DNA from 3 places in the Priestia sp. FSL R5-0597 genome. Region 1 is predicted to be linked to each of the others. Evidence: riboswitches for the same ligand, from Rfam matches in the RefSeq annotation. Region 1 holds a riboswitch; each other region holds the start of a gene.
What was found. Region 1 has a riboswitch for thiamine pyrophosphate ahead of MKX72_RS04510 (acetylornithine deacetylase). Riboswitches for the same ligand answer to the same signal wherever they lie in the genome.
Positions count from the first base shown of each region.

Region 2: linked by a shared signal. The riboswitch ahead of tenA (thiaminase II) and the one ahead of MKX72_RS04510 (acetylornithine deacetylase) in region 1 are both predicted to bind thiamine pyrophosphate.
Region 3: linked by a shared signal. The riboswitch ahead of thiM (hydroxyethylthiazole kinase) and the one ahead of MKX72_RS04510 (acetylornithine deacetylase) in region 1 are both predicted to bind thiamine pyrophosphate.

Region 1 is NZ_JBBOUZ010000001.1:868,768-878,631, forward strand. It holds gene MKX72_RS04505 (MupG family TIM beta-alpha barrel fold protein) at 1-495, shown strand, start outside; TPP riboswitch at 718-820, shown strand; gene MKX72_RS04510 (acetylornithine deacetylase) at 935-2,212, shown strand; gene tenA (thiaminase II) at 2,218-2,889, shown strand; gene MKX72_RS04520 (ABC transporter ATP-binding protein) at 2,882-3,646, shown strand; gene MKX72_RS04525 (ABC transporter permease) at 3,643-4,386, shown strand; gene MKX72_RS04530 (ABC transporter substrate-binding protein) at 4,383-5,393, shown strand; gene MKX72_RS04535 (ferredoxin) at 5,480-5,725, shown strand; gene hxlB (6-phospho-3-hexuloisomerase) at 5,839-6,396, opposite strand; gene hxlA (3-hexulose-6-phosphate synthase) at 6,407-7,036, opposite strand; gene MKX72_RS04550 (winged helix-turn-helix transcriptional regulator) at 7,305-7,670, opposite strand; one part of gene MKX72_RS04555 (IS3 family transposase) at 7,862-8,144, shown strand; one part of gene MKX72_RS04555 (IS3 family transposase) at 8,144-9,012, shown strand; gene MKX72_RS04560 (hypothetical protein) at 9,222-9,806, shown strand; gene MKX72_RS04565 (DUF3243 domain-containing protein) at 9,823-9,864, shown strand, end outside.
Region 2 is NZ_JBBOUZ010000001.1:2,098,047-2,107,910, reverse strand. It holds gene MKX72_RS10730 (TspO/MBR family protein) at 1-668, opposite strand, end outside; TPP riboswitch at 895-993, shown strand; gene tenA (thiaminase II) at 1,089-1,778, shown strand; gene MKX72_RS10720 (aldehyde dehydrogenase) at 1,806-3,206, opposite strand; gene MKX72_RS10715 (ArsR/SmtB family transcription factor) at 3,220-3,522, opposite strand; gene MKX72_RS10710 (SDR family NAD(P)-dependent oxidoreductase) at 3,535-4,314, opposite strand; gene MKX72_RS10705 (helix-turn-helix domain-containing protein) at 4,623-5,855, shown strand; gene MKX72_RS10700 (FAD-dependent oxidoreductase) at 5,930-7,417, opposite strand; gene MKX72_RS10695 (superoxide dismutase family protein) at 7,534-8,124, opposite strand; gene MKX72_RS10690 (YusW family protein) at 8,313-8,798, opposite strand; gene MKX72_RS10685 (aspartate kinase) at 8,915-9,864, opposite strand, start outside.
Region 3 is NZ_JBBOUZ010000001.1:2,119,350-2,129,213, forward strand. It holds gene MKX72_RS10790 (GNAT family N-acetyltransferase) at 1-258, shown strand, start outside; gene MKX72_RS10795 (TetR/AcrR family transcriptional regulator) at 520-1,119, shown strand; gene MKX72_RS10800 (MFS transporter) at 1,216-2,433, shown strand; TPP riboswitch at 2,609-2,717, shown strand; gene thiM (hydroxyethylthiazole kinase) at 2,793-3,599, shown strand; gene thiE (thiamine phosphate synthase) at 3,613-4,257, shown strand; gene MKX72_RS10815 (pyridoxamine 5'-phosphate oxidase family protein) at 4,285-4,713, opposite strand; RNA gene ssrS (6S RNA) at 4,861-5,038, opposite strand; gene MKX72_RS10825 (hypothetical protein) at 5,148-5,768, opposite strand; gene MKX72_RS10830 (helix-turn-helix transcriptional regulator) at 5,922-6,374, shown strand; gene MKX72_RS10835 (anti-sigma factor) at 6,402-7,592, opposite strand; gene MKX72_RS10840 (RNA polymerase sigma factor) at 7,589-8,083, opposite strand; gene MKX72_RS10845 (YkvS family protein) at 8,505-8,735, shown strand; gene MKX72_RS10850 (ATP-binding protein) at 8,892-9,782, shown strand; gene MKX72_RS10855 (vWA domain-containing protein) at 9,794-9,864, shown strand, end outside.

The DNA of each region.
Region 1 (9,864 bases):
GGCGAAAAGAGAGGACCTATTTATCAAGGACTTCCTACTAGAGAAAAAGACCGTAATAAATGTCCTTTTACCTCTGCAGTAGATTTATACGGATGCGGAGTAACGGAGGTTTATATTGGAGATCCATACGCCAGTTCAAATTTATTAAAACGTTTAGTTCAATATCAAGAAAACCGCATTATTCCGCTACGCATTCGTTCACCTCATATACAGGGAACGTACAGCGTGCGTCCGGATGTATCAAGAGACGTTCTGCGTTTGGTTGATACACGATCTGTAAAACCAGTGCTGCCATTTCATACAGTAGAACGCAGAATCGGAGCAATTACAATGGACAATGATGGCTACGGACGTTACAGAGGAGAGGTTCAAATAGCTAAAAGGAATTTGTCTGCAAATGCTAATGTGAATGTGATTGGGTATGTAATAGAAGAAGATCATGAGCTGCTTTCATTAGTGAGACCGGGGCAAAAGCTTGAGCTTATTACTGTCTGAAGGAAAAAACGGTGTATTTTTAAAGAAGCCAATAGCTAACTAGTAATGTCACAAAAAGAAAGAGCACACACTGCATGAAAAAGGTGTGTGCTTTTTCTTTTACTACTAAAAAGGAAACTATTTTCATTACCATATCATGAACCTTTCTATTGAATAAAACGCTTTACTATGATAAAACTATTACAGGTAAACATATGATAATAGATTAATTTCATAGAGATACAACACCACTAGGGGTGCTTTCGAAGCTGAGAGAGACGATAAGTCTTAACCCTTATAACCTGAACTAGGTAATACTAGCGTAGGAAAGAGGTATTGTAATGGATGTTTTGTATGGGATTTCCTTACGAACTCGTTATAATAATTTTGTGTACATAAACAAAAACACTTCTTTCCTGCGAAAGAAGTGTTTTTTTATGCGTAAAGGAAGGTGTCATACATGAAAGAAACAATTGATTTGCTTGTCAAACAGGTAGAGGAGCGCAAAGGAGAGTTAATCCAGTTATTAACAACGCTTGTTTCGTATAAAACGCTAGCGCCTCCTGCACGAAATTCTCATGAAGCGCAGCTGTACGTAGCGGATTTTCTTAAAAACTGCGGTTTTTCCATTGATATGTGGGACTTATATTCTAACGACCCTATCGTAGTGGGAACGTTAAAAGGACAAAAATCGGCTGACTATCAAAGCTTGATTATTAACGGCCATATGGATGTTGCTGAGGTACAAGAAAATGAAAATTGGGAAACCAATCCGTTTGAAGCTGTTGTGAAAGACAATATGATAATTGGACGCGGAGTTGCTGATATGAAAGGCGGTTTGGCGGGAGCATTATTTGCAGTTCAGCTTTTAACAGAAGCAGGAATCGAGCTGCCAGGAGACTTGATTTTTGAATCCGTTGTAGGAGAAGAAGTAGGAGAGGCAGGTACGCTGCAATGCTGTCAGAAAGGGTATACAGCTGATTTTGCGCTTGTAGTCGATACAAGTGATTTACATATTCAAGGTCAAGGCGGAGTGATCACGGGATGGATTACGATAAAAAGCAGTAAAACCTATCATGACGGTACACGCCGAAGTATGATTCATGCTGGAGGAGGGCTGTTAGCCGCAAGCGCTATTGAAAAGATGGCAAAAGTGATCGGAGGGCTACAAGAATTGGAGCGTCACTGGGCTGTTACAAAGAGCTATCCAGGATTTTTGCCAGGGACAAATACGATTAATCCAGCAGTAATCGAAGGCGGAAGACATGCTGCTTTTATTGCAGATGAATGCAGGCTGTGGATCACCGTTCACTATTATCCTAATGAATCGTACGACCAAGTATCAAAAGAAGTGGAAGAATATATTATAGCTATTGCAAAAGCAGATCCATGGTTAAAAGATAATCTGCCAACCTTTGAATGGGGAGGCACATCAATGATTGAAGACAGAGGAGAAATCTTTCCGTCATTAGAAATTGATGAAAATCATGCAGGAGTGCAGCTGCTTGCAAATACTCATGAACAAATGGAAGGTAAAAAGCCTCCAATTGATGTGTCAACTAGCGTAACAGACGGGGGATGGCTAGCTGATGCGGGAATTCCCGCCGCTATTTACGGTCCGGGAAATTTAGCAAATGCACATGCTGTGAACGAACAATTAGATATTAATCAGCTTGTTCAATATACAAAAGTGATAGTGCAGTTCATTTATACGTGGCTGCATACGCATAAGGAGTGATCATCATGAAATTTAGTGAACGATTATACGAAAAGCTGCAGCCTATTTGGCGTCAAAATCATAATCATCCCTTCGTACAGGGGATGGGAGATGGAACGCTTGAAAAGGAGAAGTTTCGCTTCTACATGATTCAAGATTACCTTTACCTAATTGATTATGCCAAATTATTTGCGATTGGAGCCATGAAAGCTACCGATCTTCAAACGATGGGGAAATTTGCAGCCCTTTTAGATTCTACATTAAACGAAGAAATGAGTCTGCACCGTGAGTATGCCAAGAAATTTGAAATCAGCGAAAAAGAATTAGAAAAAGCGCAGCCATCTCCTACAACGCTTGCATACACGCACTATATGCTGCACGTTGGTCAAAGTGGAACATTAGCTGAATTAGTAGCCGCTCTTTTGCCTTGTATGTGGAGCTACTGGGAAATAGGAAAAGAACTTAGTGAAAAGCCTGGAGCTAACAATGAGTTTTACCGTGAGTGGATTGAAATGTACAGCTCAGAAGAATTTGGAGAACTGGCGACATGGTGTATCAATTTATTTGACTCACTTACTGAAGATAAATCAGAAGTGGAATTAGAAAAGCTTGAAGAAATTTTCTTGAATACGACGCGTTTTGAGTATATGTTCTGGGATATGGCTTATAACGAAGCGATGTGGCCAATTCATGAATAGGTCTGTGTTATCTTTTCAAAACGTCAGTTTTACGTACAAGAACGGTGATCAAGCGATTTTAAAATCATTAAACTTAGACGTGAAAGAAGGCGAGTTTGTCAGTATCGTTGGAGCGAGCGGCTCTGGGAAAAGTACGTTGTTTCGTCTCATTACAGGTCTTGAACAGCAGAGTGAAGGCGATATCGTGATTAACGGAAAGTCTTATGAAAAGCGACTAGGAAAAGTAGGCTATATGCCGCAGCAAGATTTGCTGCTTCCGTGGCGTACGATTCTAGACAATGCAGCACTGCCTCTTGAGCTTCACAATGTATCAAAAGCAAGTGCTCATAAGCAAGTGTCTCAGCTGCTTGAAGAGTTTGGCCTAAAAGGGTATGAAAACCGTTTTCCAAGTGATTTATCCGGAGGGATGAAGCAGCGCGTTTCTTTTCTTCGGACGGTATTAAGCGGTTCTAACGTGCTGCTTTTAGATGAGCCTTTTAGTGCACTTGATGCAATCACACGTTTATCGATGCAGGAATGGCTGCTTGACCAATGGCAAAAGCGTAAGCATAGCATCTTATTTATCACTCATGACGTCAATGAAGCGCTTTTTTTATCAGATCGCATTTTTATCTTTTCAGACAAGCCAGTAAGTTGTCTTGAAGAAATTCAAGTGCCGCTTAGCAGACCTCGAACGCAAAAAGATCTGAATCAACAGCGAGTGCTTGATGTGAAAGATTATTTAATTGAACAGCTAAGATCGAAGGTGAACACATGAAAAAGTACGGGGCTTCAGTGATTTTAGTAGTCATTTTGCTGGCTGCTTGGGAAATTGGAGCACGCATTGTAAACTATCCGTTTATTTTACCAACGCCCAGCGGTATTTTAACGAAGCTTTGGGAGCTGCGAATGGATTTATTGTTTAAGCATTTACCAGCTACGTTATCTATTGTCGTAATTGGGCTTGTAATATCCGTTGTGCTAGGGGTTCTGCTGGCTGTGTGGATGAATTGGAGTCCGCTTATTGAGCGTGCTTTTTATCCGCTTATTATTGCGTCACAAATGATTCCGACCATTGCCATTGCTCCTGTATTTGTGCTGTGGTTTGGCTACTCCATTTGGAGCAAAGTGATTGTGACCGTATTAATTACGTTTTTTCCCATTACCGTTAGCACATTTGACGGGCTTCGTTCTACAAACAAAGAGTTAAAAGAACTCATGTTAACGATGGGAGCAACAAAAAAAGATATTTTCTTTAAGTTGAACATTCCTTCTGCACTGCCTCATTTTTATTCGGGACTCAAAGTAGCGGTTACCTTTAGTATAATAGGTGCTGCCATTGGGGAATGGTTGGGTGCGCAAGCAGGCTTAGGATATTTCAGTCGTCGCATGATGACACAGTTTGATGCAGCTGGTGTATTTGCACCAATTGTGATTTTATCCGCGCTTGGTATTTTATTTTTTATTATTGTAGTAGGTTTCGAAAAACGTTCATTAAAGTGGAGGAAAATAGAATGAAAAAATGGTTTGCGATTAGCTTAAGCCTGCTGCTTGTTTTGATGCTCGCTGCTTGCGGTCAGGACAAGGAAAATAAAGCTGGTGACAGTAAAAAATTAAAAGACGTTACAATTATGCTTGATTGGTATCCAAATGCAGTGCACAGCTTCATTTACGCTGCACAAGAAAAAGGATATTTCAAAAAAGAAGGGCTGAATGTAAAAGTACAATTTCCTGCTAATCCAACAGACTCGCTTAATTTAGCAGCTGCAGGGAAAGTCACGCTCGGCCTTTACTATCAGCCTGATGTAGCAATGGCACGAGCAAATGAAGATGTGCCGGTAAAGTCGGTAGGAGCGATTGTAAGATCTCCGCTAAACCGGGTTGTGGCATTGAAAGATAGCGGTATTAAGCGTCCTAAAGATTTAGAAGGAAAAGTAGTAGGATACAGTGGAACACCATTAAGTGAATCTGTTCTAAAGAAAATGGTGAAAAGCGATGGAGGAGATCCGAATAAAGTAAAACTAGTAGACGTAGGGTTTGAGTTAAATTCATCGCTGATTAGCAAAAAAGTAGATGCTGTAATAGGTGCGTATATTAACCACGAAGTACCATTGCTTCACAAAAAAGGATACAAAACGGTTGACATTGATCCGTCAGATTACGGCGTGCCATCTTATTACGAGCTAGTGGCCGTTACAGGGGATCAAACGTGGGCAAAAGATTCTGATACGATTAAAGCGTTTTGGCGTGCCGCGACAAAAGGGTATGAATACACGGAGAAACATCCAAAAGAATCACTTCAAATTTTGTTAGATAATCAAGATAAATCAAACTTCCCGCTTGAAAAAGATGTGGAAACAAAAAGTTTGAATATCTTACTTCCAAAAATGAAGTCTGAACAAGGATTCGGCAGTCAAACGAAAGAATCATGGCAATCAAATGTTAACTGGTTAAAAGAGTCAGGGTTAATTAAGAAAAAGCCAAATGTAGATGAGATGTTTGAGAATATTGGGGAATCTCAGTAAATAATTTAAGACGAATTTAAAAAAACCTCCTTATACTGAACGTAACTTTCTGAAAGAGAAAGTGAAAAGGTCAAGGAGGTTTTTTTATGGCTTTTACGATAGTAGAGAAGGAAACATGTATTGCTTGCGGAGCATGTGGAGGGAGTGCGCCAGATCTTTATGATTATGATTCAGAAGGTCTTGCTTATGCCGTATTAGATAACAACGAAGGAACAAAAGAAGTTCCTGAGCATCAGCAAGATGAGATGATGGAAGCGTACGAAGGGTGTCCAACAGACTCGATTAAAGTTGCAGAGCAGCCGTTTTATGGAGATGCAGCAAAATTCGAATAGGGCTTTTGAAAAAATAAATAATGATAAAGTACATTTAGTTATCTGATAAGTGAATATTTGGTTATATAGAAAGTTCCAAAACAAAAAAGGTCTTGCCTAGGCAAGACCTTTTTCTACTCTAAATTTGCATGCTTTCCGTACATCGTATGAGTATCAAGTTCTTTCTTCTCCATGAAGCGAAGAATCAGCGCATCGTAAAAAAGAAGAAGCGTTTGTTCAAACAGTGACGCCATAGGCTGTACGGTTTGATAACTGCTTTGTTCTTGATCCTTCGGAGCGCCGGGCAGCTTCACGATGAAGTCAGCCAGCTTGCCAAGCGTGGAATCGGGGGAAATCGTGACTACTCCAACTTTTCCTCCAAGTTCTTTTGCTTTTTGAGCAATAGGAATCAAGCTCTTCGTTTCGCCAGAACCTGATCCGATGATTAATAAATCATCCTGCGTGAAAGTGGACGTCACGGTTTCTCCAATGACATAAGCATCAATGCCCATATGCATCATACGCATAGCAAACGACTTGCCCATAAGACCTGAACGGCCTGCTCCTGTGACAAACACTTTTTTAGATGAGATGATGCCATTTACAAGCTGTTCAGCTTCATCGTCAGCGATTAGAGCTGTTGTTTGTAAAAGCTCATTCATAACCGTTTTTAAATGTTCGCTCGTCTGCATAGAAAGCTCCTTAATTTGTAATAAGCTCTTTCATTTGAGAAGCAACTGATTTTTTATCATCTTGGCTCGTGATGCCTCCGCCAACGATAACAAGATCAGGCTGTGCTTTTACTACTTCAGGTAAAGATTCTAATTTAATGCCGCCAGCAACGGCTGTTTTTGCATTTTTTACAACGCTTTTGATTGTTACTAAATCTTCAAAAGAGTTTTGACCAACTGCTTGAAGATCGTATCCTGTGTGTACGCAGATATAGTCAACGCCAAATTCGTCTAGCTCTTTTGCGCGTCCTTTAATATCTTTTACACCAATCATATCGACTAGAATTTTTTTACCTTGTTTTTTCGCTTCTTCAACTGCACCTTTAATTGACATATCTTCAGCCACACCTAAGATGGTAATGATGTCTGCTCCAGCTTGAGAAGCTTGCTGTACTTCATAACCAGCTGCATCCATGATTTTTAGGTCAGCTAATACTTTTAAATTAGGAAATGCTTCTTTAATTTCTTTAACGGCGCGAAGCCCTTCATTGATTACAACAGGTGTACCGATTTCCACGATATCAATATGTTCTTCAACTTCTTTTACTACCTCTTTTGCTTGAGAAATATTAACAAGATCTAATGCTAATTGTAATTCCATTCTACTCCACTCCTTACAGAAATCTATAGATACCTTTTGTGCCTTTTTACATAAAAAGCAGCTGGTGTAGTTATTGTACCCGCAGTTTGAGGTTCTTAAAAGTACGCACTTTTCCCACAAATAGTGTGGGGAATGATAGTATACAGAAGTATACTAATGGACATATCAGTCTTGTAATCGCTTAATTTTCATTAAAAATGCGGATGATATTGAGTAATATCATCCGCATAAAAAAATAAAAACTATGGAATAGAAGGATTCGTTTCCATCATTTAATTAACGTTTCTGCCTTTTGTTCTTGATTGACCAGCACTGTATCACGGTAATTTTTACCCCAATCGTACATGGCTGTCAAAATAGGCATTAAACTTTCTCCTTCTTTTGTAAGTGAGTATTCGACTTTAGGTGGTACGACAGGATAAACTTTACGGTTAACAATTAGATCTTCTTCCAGTTCCCGCAGCTGGTTAACCAGCATGCGCGGCGTAATATCAGGAATAAGCGATTTTAGTTCCCCGAACCGTTTTGTTCCTTCACGTCCTAAGTGCCATAGTATCAGCATCTTCCATTTTCCGCCGATAATAGCAAGCGTTAATTCTTTTTCACAGTTAAATTCCTTATTAAGCTGGCTCAATTGTTTCACCCCTATGACCAATAGTATAAAATTTCTTTTACAGTACTTCTTATTATACCGGTGCTGACAATCCTTTTACAAAAATCCGGCTTGTATCGGGACTGACCCCCTAGAGTGAGACAAATAAAAAACACCTTTAAGTTAAAAAACGGGTATGTAGTACCTAACAATAACTTGGAGGTGTTTTTTCTATGGGGACAAGAGTCAGTTATCCGGTAGAAATAAAATTAAAAGCGATTGAAATGAGATTAGCTGGTATACCTGTAAAAGAAGTATTGTCACAGCTGAATATTCGTAATCATACCCAATTGAAAACGTGGATGACATGGTATAAAAATGGAGAAATGCATCGATTTGGACAGCCTGTAGGCAAGCAGTATTCATATGGAAAAGGTCCTGAATTTAAAAGCGAGACGTCTAAGTTAGAGGCAGAGAACCGGCAGTTAAAGCAACAGATTGAGATCTTAAAAAAGCACAAGGAATTGGAAAGGAAGTGGTACCAGAAATTGTAGTAAACACAGTGGAAGAGCTAAAAGGTCAGGTGCCTATTTATCAAATCTGTTTACATCTTAATATCCCTCGATCCACTTACTATCGTTGGAAGCAACATACAAAACGGGATACATTAAAGAAATGGATGGAACAACAAGTTGGTGAACAATGTCATAAACACAAGTTTCGATATGGCTATCGAAAGATTACAGCATTACTCAATCGAACGATGAAGATTAATCATAAGTTTGTGCAGCGTGCCATGCAGAAGTATGGTTGGCAATGTCGCGTAAAACGGAAGAAACGTCAGCGAACAGGGCAACCTTATCAGGTTGCAGAGAATGTATTAAATCGTGAATTTCGAGCTGATTGTCCTCTTCAAAAACTAGTGACGGATATTACCTACTTGCCTTTTGGACCCAAACAGTTGTATCTTTCAAGTATTCAGGATTTATTTAACGGAGAAATCATTGCGTATTCCATTGGTGATTGTCAAAACGTAGCGTTTGTTTTAGATACGTTAAGTCAACTTCCTTCTTTGCCTGAAGGATGCACGCTGCATAGCGATCAAGGTTCCGTGTACACATCGTATGCTTATCAACAAAAAATCAAAGAAAGAGGCATTACCATGAGTATGTCCCGCAAAGGGACTCCCGCAGATAATGCCTCTATCGAATCGTTTCATTCCTCGCTAAAGTCTGAAACGTTCTACCTTGACGAGTTGACATATACTACGACCACCATCGTAGAGCAAACCGTCAAAAACTATATTACTTATTATAACAATGCCCGTATTCAAACAAAACTAAACAACCAGTCACCGGTACAATATCGGCAACTGGTCGTTTAAAAGGTGTTTTGATCCCTGTCTCAAAAACAGGGGTCAGTCCCCATCTTTCCATTAAAAAATTTAGCTTTTTTTACTATATAGTTATTCTTGACTAGTGAGATATAAAAGGTGGCCTTTAGTCATGTTTTTTATTTTTAACGAATTCAATTGTTTAAATATAAAAAAAGATGGGAAATCACTCAATAACGATGCTAAAGGAGGCAGTAAAAATGGAAAGAAACCGATCTGAATTACAAAACCCTGCTTTAAGCAACAGCGCAGGCATCAACAACGATGTAGGAATTAATAACAATCCACAGACAGCTAATAGCACTGCTGCTGTTAGCACCACGGGGAAAAGCTACAGCAGCAAGCTAGTAAAAGGTGTTGTTGTCGGGGCAGTTGTAGGTGGATGTATAACATTACTTGATAATAAAACTCGCTCATCTGTTAAAAGAAGAGCCGTTACATTAAAGGACTCTTCTGCAAACATGATTAATCAAGTAAAAGAGAACCCTCAAGAAACAAAAGAAAAAATGGTGCAGCAAATGAAAAATGCATCGAATCTTTTAAAAGATGCAATTAATGATGCCAAACATTTGTACGAGCGTGTAAATGAAGATTTCTTTAAGCAAGCAGAAGATGTGAAAAGCGTTACGCATGATGCAAAATCAACGGTAGAAGATGCTAAAAGTGATTTACAGCAAATTGGTGAAAAAGTGAAAGATGCAACTTCTGAAATAAGTAAGGAAAAGATGACGCCGGACGAAAAACCAGAATCTGAGCGTGAAAGAACATATCAGTCTATTCACTAAGAAGGAGATGTTAACTGTGAGTCAAATGAATGAAGGAACTACAAAAGACATGAATAAA
Region 2 (9,864 bases), 1.2 Mb from region 1:
ACAATTGGCTGATTTCCACTTTGTTTCACCGCAATGGCAATATAAGCCCAAATAAAAACAAGCGGATAAACAGCGTCTCGGTTTTTTAATGTAAACATAATGCCCAGCGCAGCCCCTACCAGCAGCATAATAATCGTCCATGCTAATTCATTTAGGCCAAGCAAGTGCTGTATTCCATTTGCTTGAAATACGACAAATACATTAACAATAGTCGCAACAGAAATCCATCCAAGATAAAGCGAAATCGGCAGACGCATAAACCATGTCGTCATCCGAGAATGCTGAATAATGGAATATACAATCATTAATGTGCCTAAAATAAAGAGCATAACTAAAAGGGATAACTTATAGTAATCGTTTTGGAAAATAAAGATCCACGCACTATTTAACAAACAGTTTAGAAAAAACCAAATGCCTATACGTGCATATATTTCTTTTTGATCTTCTCTTGCAAAAAATTGGCGTATAACCCAAATGGTTAATAACAAATAAATAACGCCCCAGATAGCAAAGGCATAACCGGCTGGTGTAAACAACGTAGGAACTTGCGCAGAAGCCTCTGCCGTTGTTTTGCCTCCTATTGGAATCGCATTTGCTAAATAATTCACAAGAAGTGTAATAGCCAAGCCTACTGCATTTAATACAGCATACAAACGAAATTTTGCCATTTTGTTCTCTCCTTTCTTCTATTTATATGGGAATGTTTCGGAGACGAAAACGGCTCTTCCCTTCATTAATACCTCTTCTTCCCTAAAAATATGCATTTTTAAACAAAAATGATTAAAAATAGCTTCAAGAAGCTACCTCTTTAAGAGATAAAAACCGTTAGGGAACAATTTTCCATAACGCTTTCTATTTTTCAGAATATATGGTAAGTTAAACATAGACTAATAGGAAGTCCACTAGGGGTGCCGACCGGCTGAGACAAGTTTTCTTGATCCCTTTGAACCTGATCTGGCTCATACCAGCGTAGGAAAGTGGCAATGTTCAGTTTTGTACTGTCCTTTGCCACTCCGTTTATAAACGGAGTGTTTTTTATTTCCTTTATGTGCTTGTTTGTGACTTCCTCATATTAAAGGAGGATTTTGATGTCATTTTCATCTCAATTAAGACAAGAAGCAAACTATATTTACGAAGCCATTTTTAACCACCCTTTTATTAAAGGAATTGCTGAAGGAGACGTGCCAAAAGAGGCGCTTATTCACTACGTTTCTCAAGACTACGAATACTTAACAGCATTTGTCCGCATTTACGGCGCTGCTTTAACAAAATGCCGCACGCGTACCGAAATGGAAGCCTTTAATGCCGGCATTTCTACGGTATTACATAGTGAAGTACACCCTCATAATAATTTTTGTGAAGTAGCAGGCGTACGCTATGAAGACCTCCACACTGAGGCTCTTTCACCAACGGCCAGCCACTACATTAACCATATGACAAGCGTTGCGCATACAGGCAGCTTAGCGGAAATCATTGCCGTGCTTCTTCCATGTCCGTGGACGTACGTTGAAATTGGCCAGCGCATTACAGAACAAGTAAATCCATCTCCTTCTCATCCTTTTTATGAATGGATTCAGTTTTATAATAATGAAGAAATGAATGGCACAACACAATGGTTTTGTAACAAGCTTGATGAACTCGCCGAACAAGCGACTGAAGAAGAACGTAATCGTATGAAAGATCACTTTATCAAAAGCTGTGAGCTGGAGTATTTATTTTGGGAAATGGCGTATACACAAGAAAAATGGCCGCTTTCTCAGCTTTCACTTTCAAAATAACGAAAAAGCCTCCTATCAGGAGGCTTTTTATTTCAATAATTTTTTAATCATTTTCAAGTTTTGTTTCTCTGAAGGATAGCGGAATGACAAATCAAACTTCGTTGTTTGAGACAGCATGCTTTTAAAATGAGAAAATGTCTGAAAGCTGTCTTTTCCATGATATTGGCCCGTACCGCTTTCTCCAACTCCGCCAAAGGGTAAATATGGCGTAGCGATATGCATAAGCGTATCATTTATACAGCCTCCTCCAAATGAAAGACGCTCCGTTATGACATTTTGTACATTTGCACTTTCCGTAAACAAGTAAAGAGCTAACGGCTTAGCTTTTTCTTGAACTTTATGAATAACTTCGTCTAGCGTTTCGTATTCAATCATAGGAAGAATAGGCCCAAAAATTTCTTCTTGCATAACGTCTGATGTCCAGCTTACTTCACTTAACACCGTAGGTTCTATTGTGAGCGTACTTTTATTATACCCGCCTCCAACTATAGCGTTTCCGTCTTTTAAAAACTCAACTAGCCGAATAAAATGGCGCTCACTGACAATACGGCCGTAGCGCTCACTTTCAAGCGGATTACTACCGTAAAATTGATAAATCGCTTCGCGAAGTTTCTCCACTAGCTGCGCTTTTACCTTTTTATGCACGAGCAAATAATCGGGAGCAACGCACGTTTGGCCTGCATTCATTCCTTTGCCAAACATAATTCGCTTCGCTGCAAGATCTAGGTTTGCATCTTCATGTACAATGCACGGACTTTTTCCTCCTAGCTCCAGCGTGACGGGAATAAGCTGCTTCCCTGCTTCTTGCATAATAATTTTCCCTACATTTACACTTCCCGTAAAGAAAATATAATCGTGGGGCTGTTTTAAAAGCAGGCTCGTCGTGTCTACAGCGCCTTCAATCACCGTCACAAATGCGGGATCAAAAGCCTCAGCTAGTAATTCTTGTATAACCCGAGATACGCTAGGCGTTAATTCAGAAGGCTTTATAATCGCCGTGTTTCCAGCGGCAATCGCTCCTACTAAAGGAGACAGCGCTAATTGAAACGGATAATTCCACGGAGCAATAATTAACGCGACTCCATACGGTTCAGGCACAATTTTCCCTTTAGAGCCCACGTGTGTTAAAGCGGTTTTTACTTTTTTAGGCTTCATCCATTTTGCTAAATGCTTAAGCGTAAACCGAATTTCCTCTAGTAAAATCCCAATTTCCGACGTGTACGCCTCTACTTCAGATTTATTCAAGTCTTGTTTTAAAGCATCCATAATTCTCTGCTCGTTTTGTTTTACTGCGTCTCTGAGCTTATTCAGCGCTTGAATGCGGCTGCTGATGCTCTTTGTCTTTTGTGCATAGAAATACTGCTTTTGTGTAGAGACAATATGTTCAATGACCGTTTCATCTGTGATATAGAATTGCTCGTGGTTCATCTCTTTCATCTCCCTATAAACATTCAGCTTCAACTGTAGCAAGCAAGCTTTTTAATAGCTCAACTGCCTCGTTTAAAGCCAATGAATAATATCTCTGCGTTCCTTTTTGCTCAATTTGCACAAGCTTTTGATCACGTAAAATTTTTAAATGATGAGAAATTGCCGGTCGTGATAAAGTAGACTCGTTTGCAATTTCATTAACGGTTAAAGGCTCTTTTTCCGCGAGCAGCAAAATAATATCTTGTCTTGCTGAATCACTTAGAGCCTGAAAAATAGGAATGCTGGCACGAAATAACTCCACTGCTTTTTCACTCATAAATATTCTCCTTTATTTAATTTCTTGTGTTCTGCGGACAACGGATGAAAGCCACTTTCTTGGTACAAAGCGCGGGATGAAGGTGGCGAGACGAAACTGTACTCCTGGTACGATAACCGTCTGCCCTTTCATAAATTTTTTATAGCCCGCTTTAGCAACTGCTTCTACATCCATTGCACCGCTTTGAAAAAGCTTGGAATTGCTCAGCTGAGCCCGGTCGCTAAAACCCGTTTTAGTTGGACCCGGGCATAGAGCACTTACCGTTACATTGGTACCTCTTAATTCATTTTCAAGGGCCTCTGTGAAAGATAATACGTACGCTTTTGTTGCGTAATACACCGTCATAAGCGGACCCGGCATAAATGCAGCAACGGACGCAATGTTTAAAATTTTCCCGTGATTTCTTTTGACCATATCGGGTAAAAATAATTTTGTTAAATGAGTTAATGCTCGGATATTTAAGTCAATCATGTTTAACTCTTCATCTAAAGCTGTTTCAATAAATTTACCGTATAGTCCAAAACCTGCATTGTTCACTAAATAATCAACGTGCATTTCTTTATTTTTAAGTTCTTCATACAGTGACTGTATCTCTTCTTCTCTTGATAAATCCTTTAAAACCGTTATTACGTCAATATTATAAGTAGATTTTAAATTCTCTCTAATCGCTGTTAGTTTATCAGCACTTCTGGCAACTAAAATTAAAGAATGGCCATCCTTTGCGAATTGATAAGCTAACTCTTTACCTATTCCTCCGGACGCACCGGTGATGAGCGCATAATGCTGTGACATAGTGTTCACTCCTTATGTTTATATGTTCAAGAACTTAAACATTTAAACTTATCTTATAGGATTCATTTTTTCCCGTCAACTGTTTTCTATACTCTCCTTTTCTTTTATGTTTTCCATTTTTGCCATTTGCGCATTTCTGTACATTTTTTTACAAAATATGCGTTTTCTTTACATAGAAGGCTAATGTCGTCTAGTTTTGACAACCTTTGTCACCTAGCAGGAAAACAAGTGAAGATATGGTGAATACAACATACAACAAATAATCCATTACATAGTTGGATGAAAATAGATAAGGGAGGAAATGAAAAATGATGGAGACGTATACAATTAAAAAAGTAAGTGATCAATTAGAGGTAGAAAAGAAAACGTTAAAACAATGGGAAAAATTATTGGGCAGCTATTTAACAATTGAACGAGTAGATGGGGCCCGTGTCTATACAGAGGAACAAATTGAATTATTTAATGATATTAAACAGCTGTTTGATGAACAATGTACGTTAGATGAAGTCAAAGAATATGTTCAGCTGCTAATAAAGGAACAAGAAGAGCAGGAGCATTTAGTGATGGAATCAGAGGCAGCGGTTTCAAAAGAAGAAGAACCAGCAAAGTTGAAAACTGCTAAAAAAGAAAACGTCATTGATTTTCAAGAACACTCCAATAAACAAATGAAGCAAGAAAAGAAAAAAGCTGCTGAAAAGCAGGAAAGCATTTCAGAGAATAAGCAAGAGAAGACCCCTCCTATACCTGAAGCACGATTAGCTACTGAAGAAGAAAAGCAGGCTATTTCTGCTTCTATTGAAGAACCAAAACCAAACGACCTTGTCGTGAATGAAAAAGAGCTGCTTCAAGGGGAACTAGTAGAAGCTGTTCGCCGCTATGAAGATGTGTTTGAAGTACTTGATACGTTTAAAGCTGATTTGTTAAAAGAAATGCGAGAAGGAATGCGAAATGAAGTTCGGGAAGAAATTGTCGGAGAAGTAAAAAAAGAGCTTGAAAAAAGTGCTACTCAAACTGTAGAAATGGTGGAGTCGGTCGGGGCATATATCTCTGAGTCTTCAGAACGCAGCGCAAGAGATGTAGAAAATATGTCTAAAAAAATTATCCGTTCTAACGAAAAATCGTTTGATGAAGTCACTTCTTTGATTGAAGATTATTCAACAATTGCGGAAGAAAAAACAGAGGATATGCGCCTGTTCATGAAAGATGTCATGGAGAATGCGGATGAATCCTCTAAAGAAATGCAGTATTTATTAGACCGATTCTCAAGCAATTCTACCGTTGCAATGAATCAAGTAAAATTTATGGTTGAAAAATTAAATAATTCTTCAACTAATACGACAGAAGAGCTTCGTGATTTAATTGATTCGATGAATGAAGAACGAGTCTATTATTTGAAAGAAATGGAGAAAGAGCGTAAGCTTCATCGTCAAAGCGTAGCTGAACGCGAAGAAATGTTTAGTGATTTTGTCCAAACCTTTAGACAAACCGCCGCTGCTGATATGAAGCGAAAACGGAAGTGGTGGAAGCTGTTTCTCTCCTGAAAACACCGGCCCTATGGTAATAGGGCCGGTGTTTTTTGATGGTATAAGCACTAGTAGTTTGTCTGTACGAAACGTTAAGGTAACCTATGCTGATGAGACGTTATACTTTGAAAAGCATGATAGCCGCTTACCGATACGCCTATAGTTCCCGCTCCCGGAAACACTGTATCTCCGCACAGCCACAGCCCTTGTAAGCCAGATCGATGCGAAATGCTGTTGAACAAAGCATGATCTAACGTTTGCGGAAAGCCTCCCACTCCGCCGTTTGGGCGAGAAGTGAACCTTTCCCATGCTTTAGGAGCTCCTGAAATTTGATGCTCTGCTTCTTCAATGTTAGGAATGATGGTTTTAATTCCTGCTATCATTTTTTTCTCAAGAACTTGTTTTTGAACATCATAGGTTTCCTTGTTACTCCACTTGCTAAGCTCAATGTGAGTAGATGCTGTAATTGTACGTTTGCCTTGAGGCGCACGAAAACGATCGTCAGGATGAGACACGGAGATAAATAAATGATTTCCTTCCGTCATCTCGCCTTGTTCGGATTGAAGCACTTGCTGAAACAACTCTACCTTCTGCGGAAGATCTCTTTCATCAATCGCAACATACATCGAAAACGTTCCCCACTGCGGAAGCTCGCTTTTTTCTTTGGCCCTCTTATGGATATGTTGGTAATCTTCATCATGCAGTAAAGACTTTAAACTTTGAATTGGCGCGTTGCATACAACGTCTGAAGCGCGGTAGCGGTTACCTCTATGATCATGCACGATCCACTCGTCGTTATCACGCTCTATCTTTACTACTTTCCTTCCTAGAGTCGTTTTTCCTCCGTTGGCTTTAATAGATTTTTGCAGGGCTTCTGCGACTTTGTATAAGCCACCGTTCACATAGAAAGCTCCTTCGTGATAAATATCCAACGCTAGACATCCGATAAGCATTGAACAGTTCTCACTCGTTGTCTGCATGCTGTCTATTAATTGACCATCAATAAAATGAATAAAGTCCGTTTCGTCTAGCAACCTGTGTTTTTTTAGTAAATGACTAAACGATTGATGAAAATAAGGTAATAACTTCACAGACCCAAGATTTAACGAACTTACCAGCCGACTCCACTCACCGATGGTGAGAGGAGGAAGAACCGGCAGCGGCCGCATGAGCTTGCGAATTTCTTTTGCAACTCTAAAAATACTTTCATAGAAGCTCCTAATATTCTTCGCTTTATGAGGAAATTGTTTTTGAAGATACGAAATATGCTGATACCGGTCTTGATAATAAATTAGTGTACGATGTGGAAGATGAACTTTCATGATTTTCTCAAGAGAAATCTTTTCAATTTCTAGGCCCAGGTATGTGCTGATTCGCTCATGTATCCCTCCGCGCTCAAATCCCATTCCAAGCGTCGCTCCGACAGGAAATGTATAGAGATGGCGCTGGAATTTCCCGGCACAGCCTCCCCACTCTCGAGAAGCTTCTAAAACCGTCACTTCATAGCCATGTTTAGCTAAAAGCGCTCCCGCTGTTAACCCACCTATTCCTCCACCTATTACAACAACTTGCTTATGCATGTTTTCACCTTCTTTAACTCTTTCTTCTATTGTGCAAAAAAAAGAAGCTCACCGCAATTTAGAAGCGGCTCGTTACGGCAATAAAAAAGCTGTGAATGATCTCACAGCTTTTTGGCTTATTTCGTAATCACTCCACAAACAATTCGATCTCCTGAGTTTCCTGAAGGATCTGTTGTGTAATCGTCTACTTTATCATGTATCACTAATGCCGACCCATCCATATCTATAAGAGAATTCGGCTTTCCTTCTTGCAACGTCACAAGAGAAGCAAAAATTTCGGTATCTACTTTTCCATTTGGCGCAACTTCTAAGTTGGGCAAGTCACCCGCATGCGGGCCTTTTGTATTTTTAAAGCCGTGTTCACGTTTAAAAGGATTGAAATGGGCCCCTGCTGTTTTGAAATCCGGCACCTCACATTTTCCTATTTCATGAATATGAAATCCATGTCTCCCGGGTGAAAGACCTTGAGCAGTTAATTTAATTTGCACACCGTTCTTTGCTTCTGTCAGCGTAGCCTCTCCTACTTTTTTGCCTGACGTATTCGTTAAATCTACTTTAACAGGTCCTACCGATACCTCGCTCGTTTCTTTCGCTTCCTCGGTTTTCAGGTGGTTTTCATGAGCGTTATTTTGCTCTTTTACCATGCTGCATGCTCCTAACAATAACAGAACAAAGACTACGCATCCGTTCATTATCAACTTTTGCATCCGTGATTCCTCCTTTTGCTTATTTATCACCATCCTTTCACTATTTTCCTTTTTTTAGACATCAAAAATAAGATTGAGACATACGTTCACCTTACCAAAGAAAAAATCCGAACGAGTTGGATTCTTAATGAAGAACCTCAATTCATCGTTCGGATTTTCCTTCAACTAAAATACTTTGTTTTAACGTCTTACTTTTGTTTAAAGTTGTATTCTTTTTCCGTTCCGTTTGAAAAACGAACTTCTAATTCAAACGACTGAAAATCTTTTTTTAGGCCAAACGCATCGATTACTTCCTTTTTTACATCTTCATCGGGGGTGCGCTGATCAAAATTTAACTTTTTAAATGTTGAAGATAATTTATTAAACGCTTTGTCTCCGTTCAAGTGCTCATCGTTAATATTATCATCCACTTTGGCTTCTATCTCATCGTTTTCATTTTCATAGTCGGCTTCATAATCATTATTAAGCCCCTTGTAGTCTACTTCTAAATCAAATTTTGAAAAGTTAAAAGATGTGTTTTCACTTTGATTATCATAGCTCATCGGCGTTCCGCCATTTGTCAAGCCTTGTTTATTTTGAGCTTCTCTTGCGGGTGCCGCATCATCATTGTGGCATGCTGAAAGTACGCTCATACCTATAAGGGAAAAGAATATGAAAAAGGGTCTTTTCTTCACTGTGTTTCCTCCTTTGACTTCACTCTTCCTTCCCTTTATGTCCACAAATTCAATTTATATACGCCTTCACTAGAAAACCCCGCTCTCTAAAAAGAAAGCGGGGTTTTTCGTCTTGTTTATTTTACATTAGAATAAGAAATACTGTACATGCTGTTAAAATACGTATTATAAAGAGCTTGAACAGCACGGTCTAAAGCGTCTGCTTTCACACCAAACATCATGCTTACCTCAGAAGAACCTTGGTTAATCATTTCAAGATTCACTTCAGCACGAGCAAAAGCTTCTGTAGCTTTCGCAGCAATTCCTACTGTGCTATTCATTCCCTCTCCTACTACCATAACCATAGCAAGATCACGTTCAATAAAGATTTCATCTACTTCAAGTTCTTTTTCAATTCGAGCAAATACGCGTTTTTCCACATCTGGCGTAAGCTGATGCTCGCGCATGATGACAGAGATATTATCAATTCCTGAAGGAGTATGTTCGTATGAAATACCTTCATCTTCTAAAATTTCAAGCAATCTTCTGCCAAAACCAATTTCACGGTTTAATAAGTATTTGCTCACATGAATATTGCAAAAACCTTTGTCCCCAGCGATTCCAACTACTGGCGTATCGCCGTGAGGGCGCTCAGCTACAATGAATGTACCTTTTGCTTCAGGATTATTTGTATTCTTTACACATACAGGAATGCCTAGTTTATAAACCGGCTCTAGCGCTTCATCATGGAAGACAGAAAAACCTGCATAGGATAGTTCACGCATTTCTCTGTATGTGACTTCTTTCATTTCATGAGGCTTTTCCACAAGTCTTGGATCTACGCTGTAAATAGCATCTACGTCAGTAAAGTTTTCATACAAGTCAGCTTTTACTCCTGCTGCTACAATTGAACCTGTAATATCTGACCCACCGCGCGAGAACGTAACCATGTTCCCTTCTTCAGAGTAGCCAAAAAATCCTGGAATCACCAAAATGCCCGAACGCTCTCTTAGCTGCGGCAGTTTTTCATAAGACAGTGGAAGCACTCTTGCTCTTCCTGGTTCATCAGAAACAAAAATACCTGCTT
Region 3 (9,864 bases), 1.3 Mb from region 1:
CACCACGGAGAAATTAAATCGATGCGAACAGCTACCGCTCATTTGCGGAAAGGAATTGCTAGAGAGCTGCTGCAGTACATAATAAATGAAGCGCAAAAACGAGGGTACCGACGCTTAAGCTTAGAAACAGGATCCGCACCCGCTTTTGAACCGGCTAGAAAGCTATACGCCAGTTTTGGATTTTACGAGTGCGAACCGTTTTCTACCTACAAAGAAGATCCATACAGTGTGTTTATGACAAAGAAATTGAATGAGTAAAAGACAGGAAAGAAGGCGCAGATGATTTGTTTATTTGTATGCAAACTGTGCGGGCAAGCAGCTGTCATTTATCCTGTTAGCAAGTAAGCTTTTTAGGCAAAGCCTTTTTAGGAGGCTTTGTTTTGGTCATGATTCATATAAAAAGGTATAAACTAGGTTTTCTCACTAGACAAAAAGGTTTTTCCTATGTAGTATAGGTGTCAGATAATACAAAACGAATGTTCAGTATAAATAATAAATGTACGGGGCGGTGGAAATAGCTTGAATAAAAAAAAGCTTCAAAGTGAACAAACCAAAAGAAAGGTGGCAGATGCCGCTAAAGCATTGTTTTCTCAAAAAGGCTATAAAGCTACATCTATTGAGGAAATTGTAGAAGCTACGGGAAGCAGTAAAGGGAATATTTATTATCACTTTAAAAGTAAAGAAGGGCTTTTTCTTTATTTAATAGACGAATGGGATCTTGAGTGGGAACGAAACTGGAAAGAAAGAGAGTCTCTTTACAAAACAACAAGAGATAAGCTTTTTGGAATAGCGGAGCAAATCATTTTAGATGATTTGAATCATCCTCTTACGAAAGCTGCGGATGAGTTTTTTAACAACGAGGAGAAGGGCAGCGACATCGAAGAGCGAATTGATGAGATGGTGAAACGACACGTGGAGTTTAACCGGGAACTTTTGCAACAGGGCATCGATGAAGGCGAGTTTTCTCATAAAAATGCAGAGCAACTTGCAGTAATTTTAGAAGGGTTGTTTGTTGGAATGAGCCGCATGTCTCGAAAAACGAGTACGGAAAATGCCCTGCAGCTTTACCATTCAGCAATCGATGTATTTTTAAACGGAATTATAGCAAGGTCTTCTTAAATAAGCGGGGATGCTTATTGCGGCAATGAGTAATCCCTCATTATTTTGTATTTTTATAGACCGAACGTTCAGTATTTTTGTAATCAGGAGGTTTATATGTCATTATTGTTAAGAAATCGGGCGGCGATTTTGCTGCTCATGCTAAATATTTTTATTATCTTTACGGGAATCGGTCTCGTTATTCCAATTATGCCAACCTATATGACGGAGCTTCATATCAACGGCAGCGTGATGGGGCTTTTAGTAGCGGTGTTTTCACTAACTCAATTTCTGTTTTCGCCTTTGGCGGGGCGATTATCAGATTCGTTAGGGAGAAAGAAAATTATTGTAGCGGGAATGATTGTTTTTGCCCTGTCTGAATGGTTCTTTGGTTCAGTGAGTACACCTCTTTTATTATTTGTATCCAGAATGCTAGGTGGGGTCGGGGCCGCGCTTATTATGCCTGCTGTTATGGCCTATACAGCGGACGTGACGTCTGCTAAAGAACGCGCTAAAGGAATGGGCTATGTGACGGCAGCGATTACAACAGGATTTATTATCGGGCCCGGTATTGGAGGCTTTTTAGCTGAATACGGCATGCGCGTGCCATTTTACATGGCCGCAGTAGCAGGAGGCTTGGCTGCAGTGATTACGCTTTTTGTTTTGCCGGAGTCTCGTCCTGTACAAGGTCATGCTGTTTCAAACAATGAGAATCCAAAAGAAGATCGGCTGCTACTGCAGCTTATGAATTCCTACAAAGAACCTTATTTTTTAAGTTTAATTATCGTTTTTGTGACATCGTTTGGATTATCCAATTATGAAACGATCTTTTCACTATTTGTTGATCATAAATTTAGCTTTACGCCAAAAGATATTGCGTTTGTTATTACGTTTGGCTCTATTGCAGGGGCTGTTGTGCAGGTTACGATTTTTGGCTGGATTTTAAATAAATTCGGTGAAAAAAGAGTGATTTCGTTTTGCTTGATGATGACGGGACTTTTTGTTTTACTTACGCTATTTGTGCACACGTACTGGCTTATTATTGTTGTAACATTTATCGTCTTTTTAGCAACAGATATTTTACGTCCGGCAATCAGCACGCAAATGTCGATGATGGCACAAGACGACCAAGGGTATGTAGCCGGACTAAATTCTGCTTATACAAGTCTTGGGAATATTATTGGACCCGTTGTCGCAGGCTTTCTCTTTGATATAAACATTAATTATCCGTACGTATCAGCTGCACTTGTACTGCTGCTTTGTTTTCTTTTATCTTTAAGAGCAGGAAAGGACCGAAAAACAGCTGTGAGAAATCAAGCGATTCAAGAGAAATGATAGAATTTTTAGGGGATAGAAGACCTCCAGTAGTTTACTGGAGGTCTTTTAATGATGCTTTTAGTAAAGCTGTAAGATTTACAACACCACTCAGCCTATAGCGAAGCTTTATTTTATGGGCAAAACAGTGAAATGGTTGCAAATAAAAAAGGTTAATAGTAAACTTTAAACGTAACAAGAATAGTATGGGAGCTTGCGCGGGGCAGGCTGAGAGTACAGGGGCGCCTGTTGACCATTTGAACCTGTTGGATAATGCCAGCGCAGGGAATGTGAGTACATACCAAAGCACTTTGCGCATGCAAGGTGCTTTTTTGTCTTTTTTTTGCAGTGTTAAAACTAAATGAAAAGAGTGAGAGAACATGGATATTAGTAAAATTTCAGCTCAATTAGAAAAAGTAAGAGATACAAGTCCGCTTGTTCATAATATTACGAATGTTGTGGTAACCAATTTTACAGCAAATGGACTGCTTGCCCTAGGAGCGTCACCTGTTATGGCTTATGCGAAGGAAGAAGTGGCTGACATGGCTCGAATCGCCGGAGCGCTTGTCTTAAATATGGGTACACTGACGGCTCAAGAAGTAGAAGCGATGAGAATAGCAGGAAAATCAGCAAATGAAAACGGCGTGCCGGTTATTTTCGATCCTGTAGGAGCCGGAGCGACACCGTTTCGTACAGAAGTGGCACGTCAGCTTGTAGAAGAATTAAATATTGCCGTTATTCGCGGTAACGCTGCTGAAGTTGCGAATGTAGTAGGCGAGTCATGGCTCATTAAAGGCGTTGATTCATTAGAAGGGCAAGGAGACGTCATTGAACTTGCTGAGAAAGCAGCGAACAAATTAGATACAGTGATTGTTATTACGGGGAAACAAGATGTGATCACCGATGGAAACACAACGTATACAGTAGACAACGGTCACCCGTTATTTACGAAGGTGACGGGTACTGGATGTCTGCTGACATCAATTATAGGAGCTTTCGCGGCTGTAGAAAAAGAATATGTCGAGGCAAGCGTTGCTGCTTTAAGTTTTTACGGAGTGGCAGGTGAAATCGCCGCAGCGAAAAAAGGTGAAGAAGGGCCGGGGAGCTTTCAAATTGAGCTGTTAAATCAGCTTCATCTTTTATCTGGACAGGATATTGAATCATATGCAAGAGTACATCAACGTTAAAAGGAGCGGGAAAATGACAAACGAAGAAATTAAAAAGCTGCTGCAAGTTTATTTTATAATGGGCAGCAATAACTGTACAAAAGATCCGAAAGAAGTGTTGAAAGAAGCAATTGAAGGCGGCGTTACCGTGTTTCAATTCCGTGAAAAAGGCGAAGGTGCACTAAAAGGAGAAGCGAAATATCAGCTGGCGAAGGAACTTCAGCAAATTTGTCAGCAGTACAACGTTCCTTTTGTTGTGAATGATGACCTTGACTTAGCGATCCGTTTACAAGCGGATGGCGTTCATATTGGACAAGAAGATGAAAAAGCTCATATTGTTCGAGAAAAAATAGGAAAAGGAATTGTGGGCGTCTCTGTTCATAATATACAAGAGCTGCAGCAAGCCATAAAAGACGGAGCGGATTATGTAGGAATGGGACCTGTTTTTCCTACTTCTACAAAAAAAGACGCAAAAGCAGTGCAAGGTACAAAATTAATTGAAGAAGTGCGAAACCAGAATATTGACTTTCCAATTGTAGGAATCGGTGGCATCACGCCTGAAAATGCCAAACAAGTAGTAGAAGCAGGTGCAGATGGTGTTTCTATTATTACCGCGATTAGCTTAGCAGCGTCTCCAAAAGAAAAAGCAGCTCAATTGAAAGAAGCGGTAGGAAAATAAAAAAAGCGCACAGTGTGCGCTTTTTTATTATAGCTGAACGGTTTGAGGAGTTTCTTCGCCTTCATTCATAAAGCGAATTTCGTTTGGTGTAATTTCCAGAACAACATACTCAGGGTCATTTGGACCGTCAAACCATTCTTTCATGTGATCGTTCCATATACGTCCTTTTAATTGATCACCGGTACGAAGAACAGCTGTCCCGGATAATTCTAAGTATTGATCGCCATATCCTTCGCCGCTGTAGCCTAATAGTACGTGCACGTTCGGATTGGCTTCGATTTCTTCTGCCTTATGTGTATTGATATTTGTTGGTGTGTAAAGAGCGATACCATCTTCATCGCTGAAAAATGTCATATAGCGAGAGTGGGGTTTGTTGTTTACAACTGTGGCTAATGTTCCTACACGATTTCCTTCTAATACTTCATTTACTTTTTTAGCAATTTTTTGTTCATTCATTTTATCCATCTCCTTTATTACTTTTTATGTTCCTCAATCGAAGATAAATAAAACATACATGTCTAAAAAAAATATAAGTTAACAATAAAATAATTATGTAAACTAATAAATAAAAAAATAAAAAAAGCTAGCTACAGCTAACTAAAAAATAAGCCCGCACTGCCGTAACCCTAAGTGTCTTAAATACCCAGATCTACTAGGTGGGTGCCCTCATAGCCGGGTTTAGCGTCCCAAGAAGGGCGTGCTATCTGCAGCTAAATTTTGAGCTCCCTTTTAACACTCAAAGGTTTAAGACAACATGAGTATACGCACAGCGCAGGTATGTATAACAAATGTAAATAAAATGCCGATATATAAATGTTTTCTAATTAATCAACTTTCATCGTACAAGAAATGATTATAACGGAATAATGAATGGAACGCAAGACTTTTATTTAAAGTTTTTCTTCTCTAACATCTTGGCGGTTATGCCGTAACAAAATAAAAAAAGGGCCCGCAACTGGAATGAAACATAAGAGAAGGTAAGGCCGGGATGCTATCTTTTCTTTTGTCATAACGGAATAAGAAAGCCACGTTAAAACAAAAAAATCAGCGGTCATCACGCTAACAAGCTGTGACTGCATAAAAGCATCTTCATAAGCTCTTATTGAACCTATGGATAGTCCGTATACGTAACCAGCAATCGTGAGTGCTAAGCATAGTCCAATCCATAGACGAGAAGAAATGATGGCAATGAAACGTGAAGGAATACGCGAACGTGTTCGAACTTTTTGCCCTTTCCAATGATAATAGAACAAAAGAGAAAAAGCTCCAAGCGCAAATGATAGGAGAGAAAATGGCCATCCAGGCAGTTTGTACGTATCTTTTTTACAAATCATTACCATGAACAATACTGGGAAAAGCCCTAAAAAAGAGAATACCATAACTACGAGCGGATCTACCTGTTGAAAATTTCCTGTGACAAGGTTTTTAAACAGCATATCATCAGCGGCGCTTGCTCCCGGAGCTAGCAAAAAGGCGTATAGTACAAGCATAGTCCATACAATGATGTACATATTCTCAACTCCTTTTAATTGTTTTAGTATACAAAAACCATTTCAGTATATTTCCCCGTTTTGTGATGAAGGGAAACGCTTGAAACTCTTCTTTAATTAGGTGTAATATTACACTAAAGACATGTGCGTGTATAGAAAGAAAGGGCTGTAAAAATGGATAAACAAGAAGTGATTAAATCCGTATCGGATAAAATACGATTAATTCGTTTAGAAAGAAACTATTCACAAGACAGAATGGCTGAAGTTATTGGTATTTCAAAAAAAACATTGGTTCAAATTGAAAAAGGGCGCACGGAAGCAGGGTGGACGACCACTGTTGCAGTATGCGGTTTGTTTCGTGACAGTGAAATCCTTCAATCGGTTTTAGGAGACGTCCCCTTAGAAGTAGTAGAAATCATTGCTCATAACGGCGTATCTTCTCCAAAAGATAAAACGCTCGGAGGAAGAGTATGGTGGAAAGAGATTCAAAAAGAAGGTTCTTTTCGTCTGCAGCAAAATATGATTAGTCAGCACTATCGTATTTTAGATGACCAAGACTATCGATGGTTTAGTTCATTTGATAAAAGCGAAGCTGTAGAAAGGTTTGAAGAATTAACGAAGAAATAAAAACAAGCACTTGTTTTCAAGTGCTTGTTACTGATTCATTAACGTGCCGGATGAAGGGCGGTTGAACCAATTCCATAGCTCTACATCTCCAAGTGACGCGTAGGTGATAGACGGATCATTTTTTAATTTCAGCAGCTTTTTGGTAGGTCCTGTAATCACAACGCCGTACACACCGACTCCATGTTTCTTTACATAAGAATATCGCTGCTTTAGCAACAAATCGGAATGGTCTAGCTGACGAACTTTTTGGACTGTTTCTTCATTATCGGCTAATAGTTTCATCATATTTAAAACGTTCGACTTGCTAGTAGAGTGCGTTTGATTTCCTTTGTGCTCGTAAGGCAAGTCTAAAAACTCTGGAAAACCAAATGTTGATGTTAAGTCAATTAAGGGCTCATCTTTTGTGCTTGTTTTTTGTTCGTTCCCTGTATTAAGCGCATACCAAGAGGTAGAAAAATCACGGCTGTCGATGGCGTTCATTTTTTGCTGAACTTCTTTTAGCGAATACGTATTATCAAAAGAAATAGCCACTTCGCTTACCGTTCCTTTTGGTAGGTTTTCTAATGCATTCCATGTTTCATTCGTCCATTCCTTATACTCTTTTGCATGCAGCTTTAGTTTTTTTGGATCAGGATAGACAAAGGAAAGGTTAAGGTCGTATTTACCACCAGAAAATTCTTTTTCTACACCGCTCGTTTTATCAAACAGCTGATGAAATGTAAACGTCCCAATGGCCTGCTCTTCACGTCCAATTTGCTTATAAGCTTCCATTTGCGACTGCATTCGGAAAAAGGACTGTGTATCAGAAGTGGTTTCACGTATATGAACGTTCGGAAAAGCAGATTCGATAGCTGCTTGATTGACGCTGTTTATGTATTCGGTTTTTGATTGATGATAATATACAATGGATAAAAAGCTGCCAATCATCCATAGCAGAACGACAGAGCTAATGACAGTTGTCACATTTGAAAGGCGCTGCTTCCATTTGGCCATATAAATGGACTTTTTCACTTTTTTATTATCCAACATCGTATCGTCATTTAGTGAAGTAGTTGATGGAGTTGGCGATAACGGTTCATCTTCAGTTAGCAAGTGCTCTAAATGAGCTGAGCATGCTTCACAATTTTCCGTATGTTGTTCAAGTGTTTCTGCTTCTTTGTCTGTCAAAGTGCCGTTTTTATATTTTTCCCATTGATGCTTCATATCTTGACAGCTCATCCGTCCTCTTCCTTTCTTTTTTTCAATTGTTGACGACCACGATACAAGTCCATTTTCACTTTTGACAGAGTAAAGCCAGTCATTTCTGCAATCTCTTCATATGTGAAGCCATGATAATCTCGTAACAGTACAATATTCTGCTTAGCCGGAGGCAAAGCAGATACATCAGAAAGCCAGCCGTCGATTTCACTTTGAATCATCACTTGTTCTTCAGCACTTGGCTGAGGAGTAAAGTGCCATTCTTCTATTTCGACAGTAGGGCGTTTTTTTTCTTTTCGATACCAGTCAATAAAGGCGTGATAAGCAATTTTGAACAGCCAAGGCTTTACTTCCTCGCCTTTATACGTTTCTAAGTGTAAAAGTGCCCGGTAAAAGGTCTCCTGCATTAAATCTTCCGCTGATTCTTTTCTGCGAGTAAGAGAGAGAAGATAGCGCAGCAAATCATGCATGTGCTGTTTATAAATGTGTTCAAAGTTATGCTGTTGTGCCATTTTCTCCCCCTTTCATTTAATCAACGCAATTTGTGGATAAAAGTTTCGGTTTTTTTATCAAAAATCGTATGTAATAGATAAAAGATGCTTAAAATACGATATATAGCTTATCATACTAAAAAGAAAATCATATGAAATTCGACATAATTCCGTGTAATTTGTCATTTTTTTAAAAAACTAAAGGGTAATTGGTGTTCGAAGGAAACAGAAAATGTTATGATAGAACAAGGATGTGCTCTTACAAAAAACAGCTACATACATAATAAAAAATACAGCGTTTGTTTGCAGAATGAAAATGGACAAACATATGGTGTTTAACCATGGATGTTTGTGGGAAAATAAACTAAGTATTTTCAACAAAAAGTAAATTAAATTGTGTTTTCACTTATAAAAAACACGGTAAATTGGAAAAGGTGGGGTCATGATGGACGTAGAAAATACACAAGGTACAGAAGAACAAGCACCTAAAGTCAAGGCAGCTAAAGTTGGCGATACGATTCAGCCTAAAAAAGGCGACTATAAAGGATTTAAAGGAATTGTTATGGTAGTGCGAGACAATTCGGTTATCGTAGATTTTGGAAAAGATGCTGAAACAGGCGAATCCATGAAAACAGTCGTTAATCATAAAAACTATAAAATCGTAAAAAAGTAGGTGAATAACCTACTTTTTTTTACTGAATATATGTTTAAAGACGGCGATTTTTCTACCGGAAACTTTAGAGAAACGCATAGGTAAAGCAATTCTTTGAGAAGAAGAATGTTTTTTAGTAAACTATAGAAAGTATGTAGAAAGAAAGGATTTTTTGTTATGTCAATTCAATTATCACAATTATCATTACCAAAAGAGGTTCTTTCGCTTTTAGCGAATCGTAAATATGAAAATCTGTCTCATGCTGATCAGCTATTAATCGGAAAAGGCGGCTATACAGCAGAAGAAGCAGATATTTTAGAAGATGCCATTATTGCCTTATCACTAGGGAAAAACGTACTTTTAAAAGGGCCAACAGGTTCAGGTAAAACAAAGCTTGCTGAAACGCTGTCGCATTTATTTTCTCAGCCGATGCATAGCGTTAACTGCTCGGTTGATTTAGATGCAGAAGCGCTGCTTGGCTTTAAAACAATTTCTGAACAAGAAGGGAAAACAGGTATCGAGTTTGTAGAAGGACCTGTTATTCAGGCAATGAAAAAAGGCCATTTATTATATATTGATGAAATTAACATGGCGAAACCTGAAACGCTTCCTATTTTAAACGGAGTACTTGATTACCGAAAAATGATTACAAACCCATTCACTGGAGATGTAGTGCGCGGTCAGCAAACATTCGGCGTAGTAGCGGCTATTAACGAAGGGTATGTTGGGACTGTTCCATTAAACGAAGCGTTAAAAAATCGTTTTGTTGTTATTGAAGTGCCATATATTCAAGGGAGCAGCTTAAAGCAAGTTCTAATGTCTCAGTCTCAGTTAAAAGACGAAAAATTAATTGATAAATTTGTCACGCTCTCCGCAGATTTAATTACTCAAGTTCAAAGCGGCCATGTATCAGAAGAAGCTGCGTCCATTCGTGCGCTTATCGATACGTGTGATTTAGCTCTTTATATGCCGCCTCTTCGCGCGATTAAACGCGGTATTATTGAAAAGCTAGAAGATGAAAGGGAAAAAGCCGCCATTCAAAATATTGCTGAAACATTATTTGAGTAAGGAGTGGCGCTATGCGATTTATTAAATTTAACGACAAAAATGTAGATTCCTTTCTCTATATGGAGCTGGCAGATTTAACGAA